Regions from separate parts of the Bradyrhizobium sp. B025 genome, predicted to be linked through region 3. Evidence: predicted binding sites of a transcription regulator. Region 3 holds the regulator's gene; each other region holds the start of a gene.
What was found. Region 3 encodes LexA, which represses DNA repair genes until DNA is damaged. Its sites were predicted from a motif close to TGTTCNNNNTGTGTTCNG; they were not measured.

Region 1 (4,544 bases), 140 kb from region 3:
CACCTCGACCTCGAGTTCGCCGGTCAGGTATTTTCCGGTGAGCGATTTCGGGTTGCGCATGATCTCGGCGGGCGTGCCTTCGGCGACGATGTGGCCGCCATGCATGCCGGCGCCTGGGCCGATGTCGAGCACGTAGTCGGCGAGACGAATGGCGTCCTCGTCATGCTCGACCACGACCACGGTGTTGCCGAGGTCGCGCAGGCGCTTGAGCGTGTCGAGCAGGCGGGCGTTGTCGCGCTGGTGCAGGCCGATCGAGGGCTCGTCCAGCACGTAGAGCACGCCGGTCAGTCCCGAGCCAATCTGCGAGGCCAGGCGGATGCGCTGGCTCTCGCCGCCCGACAGCGTGCCGGAGGAGCGCGAGAGGGTGAGGTAGTTGAGGCCGACGTCGAGCAGGAAGGTGAGGCGCTCGCGGATCTCCTTGAGGATGCGGCCGGCGATCTCGTTCTGCTGCTTGTTCAGCGCCTCCGGCACGGTCTCGAACCACTCGCCGGCCTTCTTGACCGACAGCTCCGAGATCTCGCCGATGTGCTTGGTGCCGACCTTGACGCAGAGCGCCTCGGGCTTGAGCCGAAAACCGTTGCAGGCGCCGCAGGGCACGTCGTGGAAATACTTCGCCAGCTCCTCGCGCGCCCACTCGCTCTCGGTCTCGCGATAGCGGCGGTTGATGTTGGTGATGACGCCCTCGAACGGTTTCTTGGTGTCGTAGGAGCGCACCCCGTCCTCATAGGAGAACTTGATCTCGTCCTCGCCGGAGCCATGGAGGATCGCGTCTCTCGTCTTCTTGGGCAGATCCTTCCACTTGGTGGTCAGCGTGAACTTGTAGTGCTTGCCGAGCGCCGTCAGCGTCTGCACGTAATAGGGTGATGACGATTTCGCCCAGGGCGCGATCGCGCCCTTGCCGATGGCGAGCTCCTTGTCGGGGATGACGAGGTCCTCGTCGACATGCTGCTCGACGCCGAGGCCGCCGCAAGCGGGGCAGGCGCCATAGGGATTGTTGAACGAGAACAGGCGGGGCTCGATCTCGGGAATCGTGAAGCCGGAGACGGGGCAGGCGAACTTTTCCGAGAACAGGATGCGCTCGGGTCCGCTCTTGTCGTGGATCTTCGCGGTCTTCTTCTTTTCCTCGGCCGGCGCGGCTGCGGGCGCATCGGCGAACTCGACGACGGCAAGGCCCTCGGCGAGCTTCAGCGCGGTCTCGAAGCTTTCGGCGAGACGCTGGCCGATGTCGGCGCGCACCACGATGCGGTCGACGACGACGTCGATGTCGTGCGGAAACTTCTTGTCGAGCGTCGGCGCTTCCGCGAGCTCATGGAAGGTGCCGTCGATCTTGACGCGCTGAAAGCCCTTCTTGAGCCATTCGGCGAGCTCCTTGCGGTACTCGCCCTTGCGGCCGCGCACGACCGGCGCGAGCAGATAGAGGCGGGTGCCCTCGGGCAGCGCCAGCACGCGGTCCACCATCTGCGAGACGGTCTGGCTCTCGATCGGCAGGCCGGTGGCCGGCGAATAGGGCACGCCGACGCGCGCCCACAACAGGCGCATATAGTCGTAGATTTCGGTGACGGTGCCGACGGTGGAGCGCGGGTTCTTCGAGGTCGTCTTCTGCTCGATCGAGATCGCCGGCGACAGGCCGTCGATCTGGTCCACGTCAGGCTTCTGCATCATCTCCAGGAACTGGCGCGCATAGGCCGACAGCGATTCGACGTAGCGGCGCTGGCCCTCGGCATAGATGGTGTCGAAGGCGAGCGAGGATTTGCCGGAGCCGGAGAGGCCGGTGAACACCACGAGCTTGTCGCGGGGAATCTCGACGTCGATGTTCTTGAGGTTATGCTCGCGCGCGCCACGGATCGTAATTGCGCGCAGGCTCGAGCCCGCGTTCTGTTGTTGGCGCTTCGCCTTGATCACTTCATCCATCCCGGTGTCCTCAGGGAATCCCAAAGACGCGCGGCCGCGCCAATGGTGAAGGCGCGCTTTGCCCGGAACCGGGATCGGCGCCGATGGGGTTGTCAGCGAACGTAGGAAGAACAGCGGCGGATTTCCAGTGGGACTTGCGAATCGTCAACGGATTGTTGGCGTGCTGGCGGCATCTGGCAGCAGCGGAGCACCGGAACGGCCTCTCGCCCCACGATTCCCTGACGGCTCGGCTGTCCGCGAAAACAAAAAGGCCGGCACAAGGCCGGCCTTTCGTAACGCGATCCCGTTGGAGGCGAAGCTCAGTACTTCGCGACGACGGGGCCGCCGAAGGTGTAGTTGAGGCGGACGGTGCCCATGTCGACGTCCTGCTTGATGCTGTCGCTGCGGGTGGCCACGCCGAGGAAGGTGAAAGTGTCGGTGTGCTTGCCCATGAACAAGTGGTTGTATTCGACCGCGACCGACCAGTTCGGAGCGAAGCCGAATTCGATGCCGGTGCCGACGGTCCCGCCCCAGCGCGTTTCGTTCGCGGTGTCGAGCGTAATGCCAGCCAGAGTGCCGCTGAACTTGTTGTGGGTGACGGCCGCGCCGCCCTTCACGTACCAGAGCACGTTGTTCCAGGCATAGCCGACTTGGCCGGTGAAGAGGCCGATGGCGTCGATCTTGGTATTGTTCACCAGCGGGAAGAGAGCGGCGGGAGCGCTGACGTTCGAGCCCTTCAGGTCAGCCCAATCGCCCTGGGCTTCAAGGCCGAACACCCAGCTGCTGGACTGCCAGCGATAGCCGATTTGGCCGCCGACGAGAGCGCCGGTCGCATTGTGACAGCCTTCAGCCGTGACCGGAATTGCGGCGACTCCGACGGCGGTGAGATCCCAGCAATTATGGCTCGAGCCGCCACCGGCGTTGCCGCCGATGTAGAACCCGCTCCAGTTGTAGATCGAGGCCACGGCCACGGGCGCCTTGGTGTAAGGGCGGGCCGCCAGGTCAGCCGCCGAGGCAGGAGCCAACGCGCTGAGCACGAGCAGACTGGCCGAAGCCAGCACAATTCTCTTCATTTCAAATTCCCCAGTTTCGTTTCTCTTCGTCGGCGAAAAGCAGCGGACCCAACGACCCGACTGATGTCATTGCTATACATTATTAAAGCCAAAGGTTGTGTCACCGAGGTGCCACACCTCTCCGAAAACGCTAGCGAGCGGCTGGATTGGATACTTGGGCGCGAACAACAAAAAGGCCGGCGCGAGGCCGGCCTTTCGTGACGATGTGCGTCGGTGGCGAAGATCAGTACTTCGCGACGATCGGGCCGCCAAAGTGATAGTTCACGCCGACCTGCACGGTGTGGAAGTTGAGCGTGCCGGTGGGCAGGGCGCCCGAGAAGTAGGTCTCGTCGCCGAGGCTGCGATAGAGGTACTCGCCCTTGACCGACCACTGCGGCGCGAAGAACGCTTCGACGCCCGCGCCGACGGTCCAGCCGGAGTGGAACTTGCTGTCCGAGACGGACACGCCGAGTGCGGAGAGGGTGATCTTGTTGTCGATCCAGGCGTAGCCGCCCGTGCCGTAGAACAGGACGTTGTTGACGGCGTAGCCGATGCGGCCGCGCACGGTGCCCATCGCGTCGGTCTTCGAGCTCACGGTCGCGGTCGCAACGCCGAAGCCGGGGACAACGGTCGCGCCGGTCGCCGAGGCGCTGACGTCAGCCCAGGTGCCATCGGCTTCGACACCGAACACGACGTTGCCGGTCTGCCAGTTGTAGCCGGCGGTGCCGCCGACGAAGCCACCCTTCATCTTCGGGTCGCCCGAGCCGTTTTCCCAGGCGCCGCCACCGACGATACCGAGGTAGAAGCCGGTCCAGTTGTAGACCGAGGCCACGGCCACCGGAGCCTTCGTGTACGGGCGAGCCGCGAGATCAGCAGCCGACGCGGGGGCCGCAAAAGCGAACAAACAGGCCGAAGCCAACAAAACCTTCTTCATTTTCAACCTAAATCCCAGTCCCAGTTTCTGTTGTGCCTTCCACGATCGGGAAGGGCATCGGACGCTGTGGTCCAACTGACGTCGTGCTTACACCAGCAAAGCCGCAAGTTGTGTCTCTCAAAAGCCACAACAGTCACAAAACGTAATGGTTGCTGACTTATAGCCGCCGGCATGTCGCACAAAAAAAGGCCGGCACGGGGCCGGCCTTCAATCTTCAAGTGATATCAAAGAGATATCAGTACTTCGCGATGACCGGGCCACCCCAGCGATAGTTCACGCGGACCAGGCCGATATCGACGTCCTGACCGATGCGTTCCGAGCGTGTGAAAGCGCCGGCCGGAGCCACAATGAAGTTGCCGGAGCCGGCGAAGCCGATGGTGCGATTGCCCATGAAGATGTGATCGTACTCGACGCCGACCGTCCAGTTTGGCGCGAATCCGAACTCGAGGCCGGCACCCACGGTGCCGCCCCAGCGGGTCTCGTTGGCCCGATCGAATTCGAGGCCGGTGATGACATCGTAGCCGCGGTAGCGATCGCTGACGACGGCGCCGCCGCCCTTCACGTAGAACAGCACGTTATTCCAGGCATAGCCGACTTGGCCTGTGAACAAACCGAACGCGTTGATCTTGGAGCGGTCGCGAAGACCCGTGCCGATGAACGTCGTGCTG
Region 2 (4,544 bases), 2.6 Mb from region 3:
AACAGGTGGCCGCCGTCGGCATCGGCCTCGTCCCGCCGCTTCTCGAACAGGTCTTCGCCCGCGGGGCCTTTCACGACGAGCCGGGGCCTGGCCTCGTGCTCGTCGAGCAGGCCCTTGCAGAGCAGCGCGGGCTCTGCTGTCGAGATCTCGAACAGGCCGAACTTGATGCTCGACGAGCCCGAGTTGAGGACGAGAACCGCCTCTGGCACCGGCATGGCGTCAGCCCGGCTTGCCCGGCCAGACCCAGTCGCGGATCTCGGGCATATCCTCGCCGTGCTCGCGCACGTAACGTGAGTGCTCGATCAGCTTGTCGCGGAGCTGCTGCTTCACCTGCGCGGCCCTGGTCGCAAGACCCGGCACGCGTTCGATCGCCTCGATCGCAAGGTGGTAGCGGTCGAGCTCGTTGAGCACGACCATGTCGAACGGCGTCGTCGTGGTGCCTTCCTCGGCGAAGCCGCGCACATGCAGGCCGGCATGGTTGGTGCGGTTATAGGTCAGCCGGTGGATCAGATGGGGATAGCCGTGATAGGCGAAGATCACCGGCTTGTCGCGCGTGAACAGGCTGTCGAAGTCGCGGTCGGACAGGCCGTGCGGATGCTGGTCCTGCGGCTGCAGCGTCATCAGGTCGACGACGTTGACGACGCGGATTTTCAGATCCGGCAGCGCCTTGCGCAGCAGGTCGACGGCGGCAAGCGTCTCCAATGTCGGCACGTCGCCGGCACAGGCCATCACCACATCGGGCTCGCCACCCGCGTCTTCCGTGCCCGCCCAGGTCCAGATGCCGATGCCGACATCGCAATGCGTGGCGGCGTCCTGCATCGACAGCCATTGCGGCGCCGGCTGCTTGCCGGCGACGATCACGTTGATGCGGTTGTACGTCCGCAGGCAATGATCGGCGATCCACAGCAGCGTGTTGGCATCGGGCGGGAAGTAGATGCGAACGATGTCGGCCTTCTTGTTGGCGACGAGGTCGACGAAGCCGGGGTCCTGATGGCTGAAGCCGTTATGGTCCTGGCGCCAGACATGCGAGGTCAACAGATAATTGAGCGAGGCGATCGGACGCCGCCACGGCAGATGCCGCGTCACCTTCAGCCATTTGGCGTGCTGGTTGAACATGGAATCCACGATGTGGATGAAGGCCTCGTAGCAGGAGAAGAAGCCGTGGCGACCGGTGAGCAGATAGCCCTCCAACCAGCCCTGGCAGAGATGCTCGCTCAACACCTCCATCACGCGTCCGTCCTGCGCAAGATGCACGTCGTAAGGCTCGATCGGCTCCATCCAGACACGTTCGGTCGTCTCGAACACCGCATCGAGCCGGTTTGATGCCGTCTCGTCCGGACCCATGATGCGAAAGTTGCGCTCTTGCGCGTTGAGGCGGATGACGTCGCGCAAAAATTTGCCGAGCTCGCGCGTCGCTTCTCCCGTGACGGCGCCGGGCTGCGGCACTTCGACGGCAAAGCTGCGGAAGTCCGGCAGCTTCAGCTCCTTCTTCAGCAATCCGCCATTGGCATGCGGATTGGCGCCCATGCGGCGATTGCCCTCGGGTGCCAGCGCCTGGAGCTCGGGGACGAGCGCGCCGCTCGCGTCGAACAGTTTCTCCGGCTCGTAGCTGCGCATCCAGTCTTCGAGCACCTTCAGATGCGCAGGGTTCTCGCGGCAGCTTGCGACCGGCACCTGATGCGCGCGCCAAAAACCTTCGACCTTCTTGCCGTCGACTTCCTTCGGACCGGTCCAGCCCTTCGGGCTGCGCAGCACGATCATCGGCCAGCGTGGCCGCTCGACGTTTTTGCGCCCGTCGCGGGCGTGCTGCTGGATCGAGCGGATGCTGGCGAATGCGACGTCGAGCGCATCCGCCATGATCCGGTGCATCAATTTGGGATCGTCGCCCTCGACGAACAGGGGCTCGTGGCCGAACCCGCGGAACAGATCGCGGATCTCGCTGTCAGGCATCCGCCCGAGCACGGTCGGGTTGGCAATCTTGTAGCCGTTCAGGTGCAGGATCGGCAGTACCGCGCCGTCATGCGCCGGGTTCAGGAACTTGTTGGAGTGCCAGGACGCCGCGAGCGGGCCGGTTTCGGCCTCGCCGTCGCCGACGACGCAGGCGACGACCAGGTCGGGATTGTCCAGCGCCGCGCCATAGGCGTGCACCAGCGCGTAGCCGAGCTCGCCGCCTTCGTGGATCGAGCCGGGCGTCTCCGGCGCGGCGTGGCTCGGGATGCCGCCGGGGAAGGAGAACTGCCGGAACAGCTTGCGCAATCCGTCCGCATCGCGCGCGATGTTAGGATAGATCTCGCTGTAGCTGCCTTCGAGATAAGTGTTGGCGACCATGCCCGGCCCGCCATGGCCGGGACCGCAGACATAGAGCACGTTGAGGTCCAGCGCGCGGATGACGCGGTTGAGATGGGCGTAGATGAAGTTCAAGCCGGGCGTCGTGCCCCAATGGCCGAGCAAACGCGGCTTGATGTGCTCGGCCCGCAGCGGTTCGCGCAGCAGGGGGTTGTCGAGCAGGTAGATCTGCCCGACGGAGAGGTAGTTGGCGGCGCGCCAGTAGCGATCAAGGAGATCGAGGTCGCTGCTCGCGGCGGCCGATTGTTGTTGATTTGTCATGTTCCTGCCGACCTTCACCCGGGATCGTCACCAACCGAGTTCCGGCGCGATCGATCCTTCGCGGCATCAAACGAGATCGTGGTGACGGCGATGTTGCGTGAGGTCAAAGGCAGGCGCCCGAAGTTTGGGCGCCTCTACTGTGCATGGGGTTGTTTTCACGTTTTTCGTTCTTGTTCTTGATTTGTTCCTTTGGCGTGCTATCTTGGCTTCATGAGTCCAGCATCCTCTCATGCTCTCAAGCACCCGCCGGTCACGGCGCCCTCCGAGCCGGCGGGTGCGCCTTCTGATTTCCCCGAGCTCGCTGTCGCCATCGACAAGCAGCGCAGGCGGGGGCGGGGCGCGCAGTCCAACGCCAGCGGCCGCTATGAGGCCGAGGCGCGCGTCGCCTTCGACGACGGCTGGCAGAGCCTGGAAGAGCTGCCGCCATTCAAGACCACGGTCGCGGTCGACACCTCGCGCAAGGTGATCACCCGCAACGATTCACCCGATATCGGCTTCGACCGCTCGATCAACCCCTATCGCGGCTGCGAGCACGGCTGCGTCTACTGCTTCGCGCGGCCGACCCATGCCTATCTCGGCCTGTCGCCCGGGCTCGACTTCGAGTCCAAACTGTTCGTCAAGCCGGAGGCCCCGGCGCTGCTCGAGAAGGAGCTCGCAGCAGCAGGCTATGAGCCGCGGATGATCGCGATCGGCACCAACACCGATCCCTATCAGCCGATCGAGCGCGAGCGCAAAATCATGCGCGGCATCCTGGAGGTGCTGGAGCGCGCTGGTCATCCCGTCGGCATCGTCACCAAATCGGCGCTGGTGGTGCGTGACATCGACATTCTCTCGCGCATGGCCAAGCGCAACCTCGCCAAGGTCGCGATCTCGGTGACCTCGCTCGATCCAAAGCTGGCGCGCACCATGGAACCGCGGGCCTCGACGCCGCCGAAGCGGTTGGAGGCGCTGAAGCAGCTCTCCGACGCCGGCATTCCCACCACGGTGATGGTCGCGCCCGTGATCCCCGCGCTGAACGATTCCGAGATCGAGCGAATTCTCGATGCGGCCGCCCATGCCGGCGTCAAGGAAGCCTCCTACGTGCTGCTGCGGCTGCCGCTGGAGGTGCGCGACCTCTTCCGCGAATGGCTGATGGCGAACTATCCGGACCGCTATCGTCACGTCTTCACGCTGATCCGCGACATGCGCGGCGGCCGCGACTACGACGCGAAATGGGGCGAGCGCATGAAGGGCACCGGCCCGATGGCCTGGACCATCGGCCGCCGCTTCGAGATCGCCTGCGACAGGCTGGGGCTCAACAAGCGTCGCGCAAAACTGACGATGGATCACTTCGCGCGGCCGAAGCGGAACGGCGATCAGCTCAGCCTGTTCTAGGAGCCGAGGCGAACGAGGTGTGTCATGAGTAAGGAACTGCCGCCCCCGGTGCCGCGGCTTACCGTCATCACGCTGGGTGTGAGCGACATCCGCGCCAGCATCGCGTTCTATGATACCCTCGGCTTTTCGCGCCGGCTGAAGGCGACCGGCGAGGCCGTCGCCTTCTACGATACCGGCGGTCCGGTGCTTGCCCTGTTTCACTGGGACCAGCTCGCGGCCGACGCGGCCTTGCCTGATAAGCCCAGGCCGACGACCTTCCGCGGCATCACGCTCGCCTGGAACTGCGCCACGCGCGAGGAGGTCGATGCGGTGCTGGCCTTCGCTGTCGACAAGGGCGCCGCGCTGCTGAAAGCGGCGCATGAGACCGACTATGGCGGTTATTCCGGCTATTTCGCCGACCCCGACGGCCATCCCTGGGAAGTCGTGGTCGCGCCGGGCATCGAGGTCGGTGAGGACCGGCGGGTGCATCTGGCCGAGTAGGCGGCTCGCCTGAATAACGGGAATTGCGAGGGGTTCCCGGTTGCGCAAGCAGGGCCGCTTGCGCACGATCCCCGCCATGATTC
Region 3 (4,544 bases):
ACCTCGTTCACCGAGGTCAACAAGTCCTGCCTGCACCAAGCCACCGCGACGAACGCGCCGAGCGTGTTCAGCGCGTTCCCGCTGTTCGACCACGAACCTTACCGGTACTGATCCGAAAGGACGCAATGACCTCGCTCTCTCCCGGCAGCGCGGATGCGCTTCTGTTCGACCTCGGGCGCGTCGTGCTCGACATCGATTTCTCCAAGGCGATCGCCTGCTGGGCGGGACACGCCGGCTGCAAGCCGGAGGCGATCATTGCCCGCTATGTGCGCGACAGCGAGGCGTATCGGCTGCACGAGGTCGGCAAGATCAGCGACGAGGAGTATTTCGCCTCGCTACGCACCTCGCTCGGGATCGGCATCTCGGATGCGCAATTCCTCGAGGGCTGGAACGCGATCTTCGCGGGTGAAATGCCCGATGTCGCGGAGCTGTTGCCGCGTGCGGCGAAGCAGATGCCGCTCTACGCCTTCTCCAACACCAACCAGCCGCATGTCGACCATTTCTCGAAGGAATACGCCGACCTGCTCGGCCATTTCCGCGAGCTGTACCTGTCGTCCAGCATCGGCCTGCGCAAGCCGGACGCGGCGGCGTTCGACCATGTCGTGGCGGCCATCGGTGTGCCCGCCAGGCGCATCGTGTTCTTCGACGACCTCGCCGAAAACGTCGAGGGAGCGCGGGCGCGCGGATTGACCGCGGTGCATGTGACCTCGCCCCGCGATGTCGGCGACGCGCTCGAGGCGCTGGGAATCTGATCGAGACGCATCGGCCGGCGGGTGAAACCGGGGAGCTCCCGGAACCGATCTGGCCGAGATGAGGAACCAAATCGCTTTGTACATTTTTATACAGAGTTCCGGGAACGGAATGCCCGCTTCCGGACTCTTGAGTCCGTTGGGACTTCTACAGACGGACGTATCATCGTGTTGGGCAAAACCTACCTCACCAAACAAGCCTCTCTTCTGCTCGAATTCGCCAGAACGACTTCGGATTCTGACCTCTCCGCCAAGCTGATCAGCAAGGCCGCCGACCTGAAATCCCAGGCCGATCCGCTGCCCGACAAGGATCAAGGCCCCAAGCCCCCTGACGTGGCTCCCGACGTGGCGCCGGACCTCCGTCCGGACCGCCAGACCGGTCGATGACCGATGCTGGCCGTGGCTCCCGTCATTGTCGTCCTTGCCATGGCCACGCTCGTTCCCGTCTTTCTCGTCCGTCAGATCATGCCGCGGCAAAGCTGACGGTCCCTCATGACTGGACGGATCAAGCAGGATAAATCCTGATCCGGTCCCATTTTGCTTCATCGCCCGCGCTCGGCTAGAACTCTTGCCGCCCATTCGTCCAGACTTTCCGAGCAGGAGTTTCGCCGTGGCCTTGATGCCGGTTTCTGACGCGCTCGCCGCGGTGCTGGCCGGCGCGGAGCCGCTGCCTGAAGAGATGATTCCCCTCGACGAGGCCTACCACCGCGTGCTCGCGCGCGACGTCGCGGCGCGGCGTACCCAGCCGCCCGAGGCGATGTCGGCCATGGACGGCTACGCCGTGCGCGCAGCCGATGCGGCCAGGGTCGACGCGCAGCTCACCATGATCGGCGAGGTCGCGGCGGGCCGGCCGTTCGCGGGAGCGGTCGGCGCCGGCGAAGCGGTGCGAATCTTCACCGGCGGCGTCGTTCCCGCCGGCGCGGACGCGGTCGTGATCCAGGAGGATACGGTCGCCGAGGGCAAGCGCATCACGATCAAGGAAGCCGCTATCGCCGGTCGGCACATCCGGCCCGCCGGCGTCGACTTCCGCGAGGGCGACGTGCTCCTTCGCAAGGGAACCCGGCTCACCGAGCGCGACCTCGCGCTCGCCGCCGGGATGAACCATCCAGACCTGCCCATCCGCCGCCGTCCGAAGGTCGCGATCCTCGCCACCGGCGACGAGCTGGTGATGCCGGGCACCACGCCGGGCCCCGGCCAGATCGTCTATTCCAACGGCTATGCCCTGCACGCCCTCGCCCGCCAGGAGGGCGCAGATACCATCGACCTCGGCGTTGCCGCCGATACGCTGGAGGCCACCACAGCCGGCATCCGCCGTGCCCGAGAGAGCGGCGCCGACATCCTGATCACGATCGGCGGCGCCTCGGTCGGCGACCACGATCTGGTCCAGCAGGCGCTGAAGGCCGAAGGCATTGCGATGGCGTTCTGGAAGATCGCGATGCGGCCGGGCAAGCCGATGATGCACGGCCGGCTAGGGGCGATGGGGGTGATCGGCCTGCCCGGCAATCCCGTGTCGTCCTATGTGTGCGGCTTCCTGTTCATGGTGCCGTTGATTCGCGCCCTGTCGGGCCGCGCCGTGATTCACCATCGTCGCGAGCGCGCCGTGCTCGGCCGCGATGTCGGCGCCAATGACCAGCGCGAGGACTATCTTCGTGCGCGCCTGGAGCGGCGCGACGACGGCATGCTTGTCGCCCTTCCCGTCAATCATCAGGATTCCTCGCTGCTTGCGAATCTCGCTGCGGCGCAGGCACTTCTCGTGCGCGCGCCGTTCGCGCCGAAGGCCGAGGCAGGCGCGCCTTGCGAGGTGCTGCGACTGCCCGCCTGAACGCACTGGTCCTGCGCGTTCCGCGAACTTTGTCGCGTTCACGGTAAATTAAGCAGTTGCGGAACACATATCGAACATATAGTGTCCGTTCATGATTTGTTTCGAGCATCTGGCGGCTCGCCGCTGAATTCACCGTCTCGGAATCGAACGACATCAACCGGGGGATTTGGTCGAGATGTTAACGCGCAAACAATACGAGCTTCTGCGATTCATCAGCGAGCGTTTGAAGGAAAGCGGTGTGCCGCCCTCCTTCGACGAGATGAAGGACGCGCTCGACCTGCGCTCGAAGTCGGGCATCCATCGCCTGATCACCGCACTGGAGGAGCGCGGCTTCATCCGGCGCCTGCCCAACCGGGCCCGCGCGATCGAGGTGATCAAGCTGCCCGAGCTGCAGGCCGCCGCTGGCAACCGCCGTGGCTTCACGCCGAGCGTCATCGAGGGCAATCTCGGCAAGGTGCGAGCGAGCTCCAGCGCGGACGAGGGCGAACGCCCCGTCGCGGTGCCGGTGATGGGCCGCATCGCGGCCGGCACGCCGATCGAAGCGTTGCAGACCCGCAGCCACACCATCAGCGTACCGCCCGACATGCTCGGCTCGGGCGAGCACTACGCGCTCGAAGTGCGCGGCGACTCGATGGTCGAAGCCGGCATCCTCGACGGCGACATGGCGCTGATCCAGCGCAATGAGAGCGCCGACACCGGCGACATCGTGGTGGCGCTGATCGACGACGAGGAAGCGACGCTGAAGCGCTTCCGCCGCCGCGGCGCCTCGATCGCGCTCGAGCCCGCCAATGCGGCCTATGAGGTCCGCATCCTGCCGCCCAACCGAGTGAAGATTCAGGGCAAGCTGATCGGCCTGTACCGGAAGTACTGAGCATGATCCGGACTGGAGAGCCGCGTTAGCGCAAAGTGCGCAGCGGTTTTCCCTCGCGACAAGCGCAGGACGCGCTTGCGCGGAGATCATGCTCAAGCAATCACCTAAGCGCGGCCCGCCGGTTGGCGACCCGCGTCGTTGACGATTGGAGCGGACGATTGTCCGCTCCGGCTGGATAGTCTTTCTGGTTTTGCTCAGATTATCCGGCCCCTCTCTAGCGCTACATCCTCGCGACGCCGCACGAAGCCCTCATCGCTTCGTGGCCCTGGAGATCGAGGAGGCAATCAATGCGCAAGATCGTTTTGAGCACCGTCACGGTGGCGCTGATCGCAGCATCCGCGTCGGCATCGCAAGCCTTCGCCGCGCAGTCGCACCATGCCCGCAAGGCAACGCCGACGACGGCGAGCGAGCAATTGCGCAACGCCGTCGCGCAGCCGTCGCAACCCGCCTGGCAATATTCGGGCTGGTCGGCACCTGCTGGTCGCTGACGAAGATGCACGCCAAATGCACGGAAGCGGTTTTTGTTCCTGACGCATTTGAAAAAGATATTGTGATGGCAGCCTGCGAAGCCAAGCCGCAGATTTGCCTACAACCGAGAAGACGCTAACATGCTTCCACTCTGATAGAGGCCAGTGCCTCCGAAGGAGGCGCGGGTCGCTATCCCTGAATGAGGAGCACCCGATGTGTGACTACAGCCTGCATGCCGTCGCGACGCGTCCCGCACAAGTCGGCGAGACGATCGTCACGACCACCTTCCGCGGCACCTCGACGCGCGGCTTCGCCTCCGAGGCCGACATGTCCGTCGCGGTCTGCCTGCTGCCGGGAACGGAGCTCGCCTTCGCCGACAACGTCCGCTACGACAATCGCTGGATCTGGACGCGCACCATCAACTCCCGCGTCGGCAAGTTCGGCAAGATCGATCCGCACATTCCCGATCGCCATCATGACGCGATCGAATTCCCCGACGGCAAATACGTACTCGTGACGCAACTCGTCGAAGGCCAGCGCGCGACCGTGCTGCAATTGCCGGTGACCCAGCCGGCCGGCGAGCGTGAACACAAGCCGGAGATCATCGCTGACAGGCCGACGATCACACGCCTGC

Region 1: uvrA (excinuclease ABC subunit UvrA) is a predicted target of LexA. The motif match lies at 2,007-2,024, and genes of this name have one in related genera.
Region 2: ACE10W_RS09270 (PA0069 family radical SAM protein) is a predicted target of LexA. The motif match lies at 2,779-2,796, and genes of this name have one in related genera.

What each region holds. Positions count from the first base shown of each region.
Region 1 is NZ_CP170150.1:4,484,660-4,489,203, reverse strand. It holds gene uvrA (excinuclease ABC subunit UvrA) at 1-1,911, opposite strand, end outside; gene ACE10W_RS20765 (outer membrane protein) at 2,211-2,963, opposite strand; gene ACE10W_RS20760 (outer membrane protein) at 3,187-3,876, opposite strand; gene ACE10W_RS20755 (outer membrane protein) at 4,112-4,544, opposite strand, start outside.
Region 2 is NZ_CP170150.1:2,003,510-2,008,053, forward strand. It holds gene ACE10W_RS09260 (acetate/propionate family kinase) at 1-215, opposite strand, end outside; gene ACE10W_RS09265 (phosphoketolase) at 220-2,607, opposite strand; gene ACE10W_RS09270 (PA0069 family radical SAM protein) at 2,818-3,981, shown strand; gene ACE10W_RS09275 (VOC family protein) at 4,006-4,461, shown strand; gene ACE10W_RS09280 (ribonuclease HII) at 4,538-4,544, shown strand, end outside.
Region 3 is NZ_CP170150.1:4,626,966-4,631,509, forward strand. It holds gene ACE10W_RS21395 (alpha-hydroxy acid oxidase) at 1-111, shown strand, start outside; gene ACE10W_RS21400 (HAD family phosphatase) at 126-752, shown strand; gene ACE10W_RS21405 (hypothetical protein) at 918-1,136, shown strand; gene glp (gephyrin-like molybdotransferase Glp) at 1,360-2,571, shown strand; gene lexA (transcriptional repressor LexA) at 2,747-3,442, shown strand; gene ACE10W_RS21420 (hypothetical protein) at 3,730-3,930, shown strand; gene ACE10W_RS21425 (hypothetical protein) at 4,124-4,544, shown strand, end outside.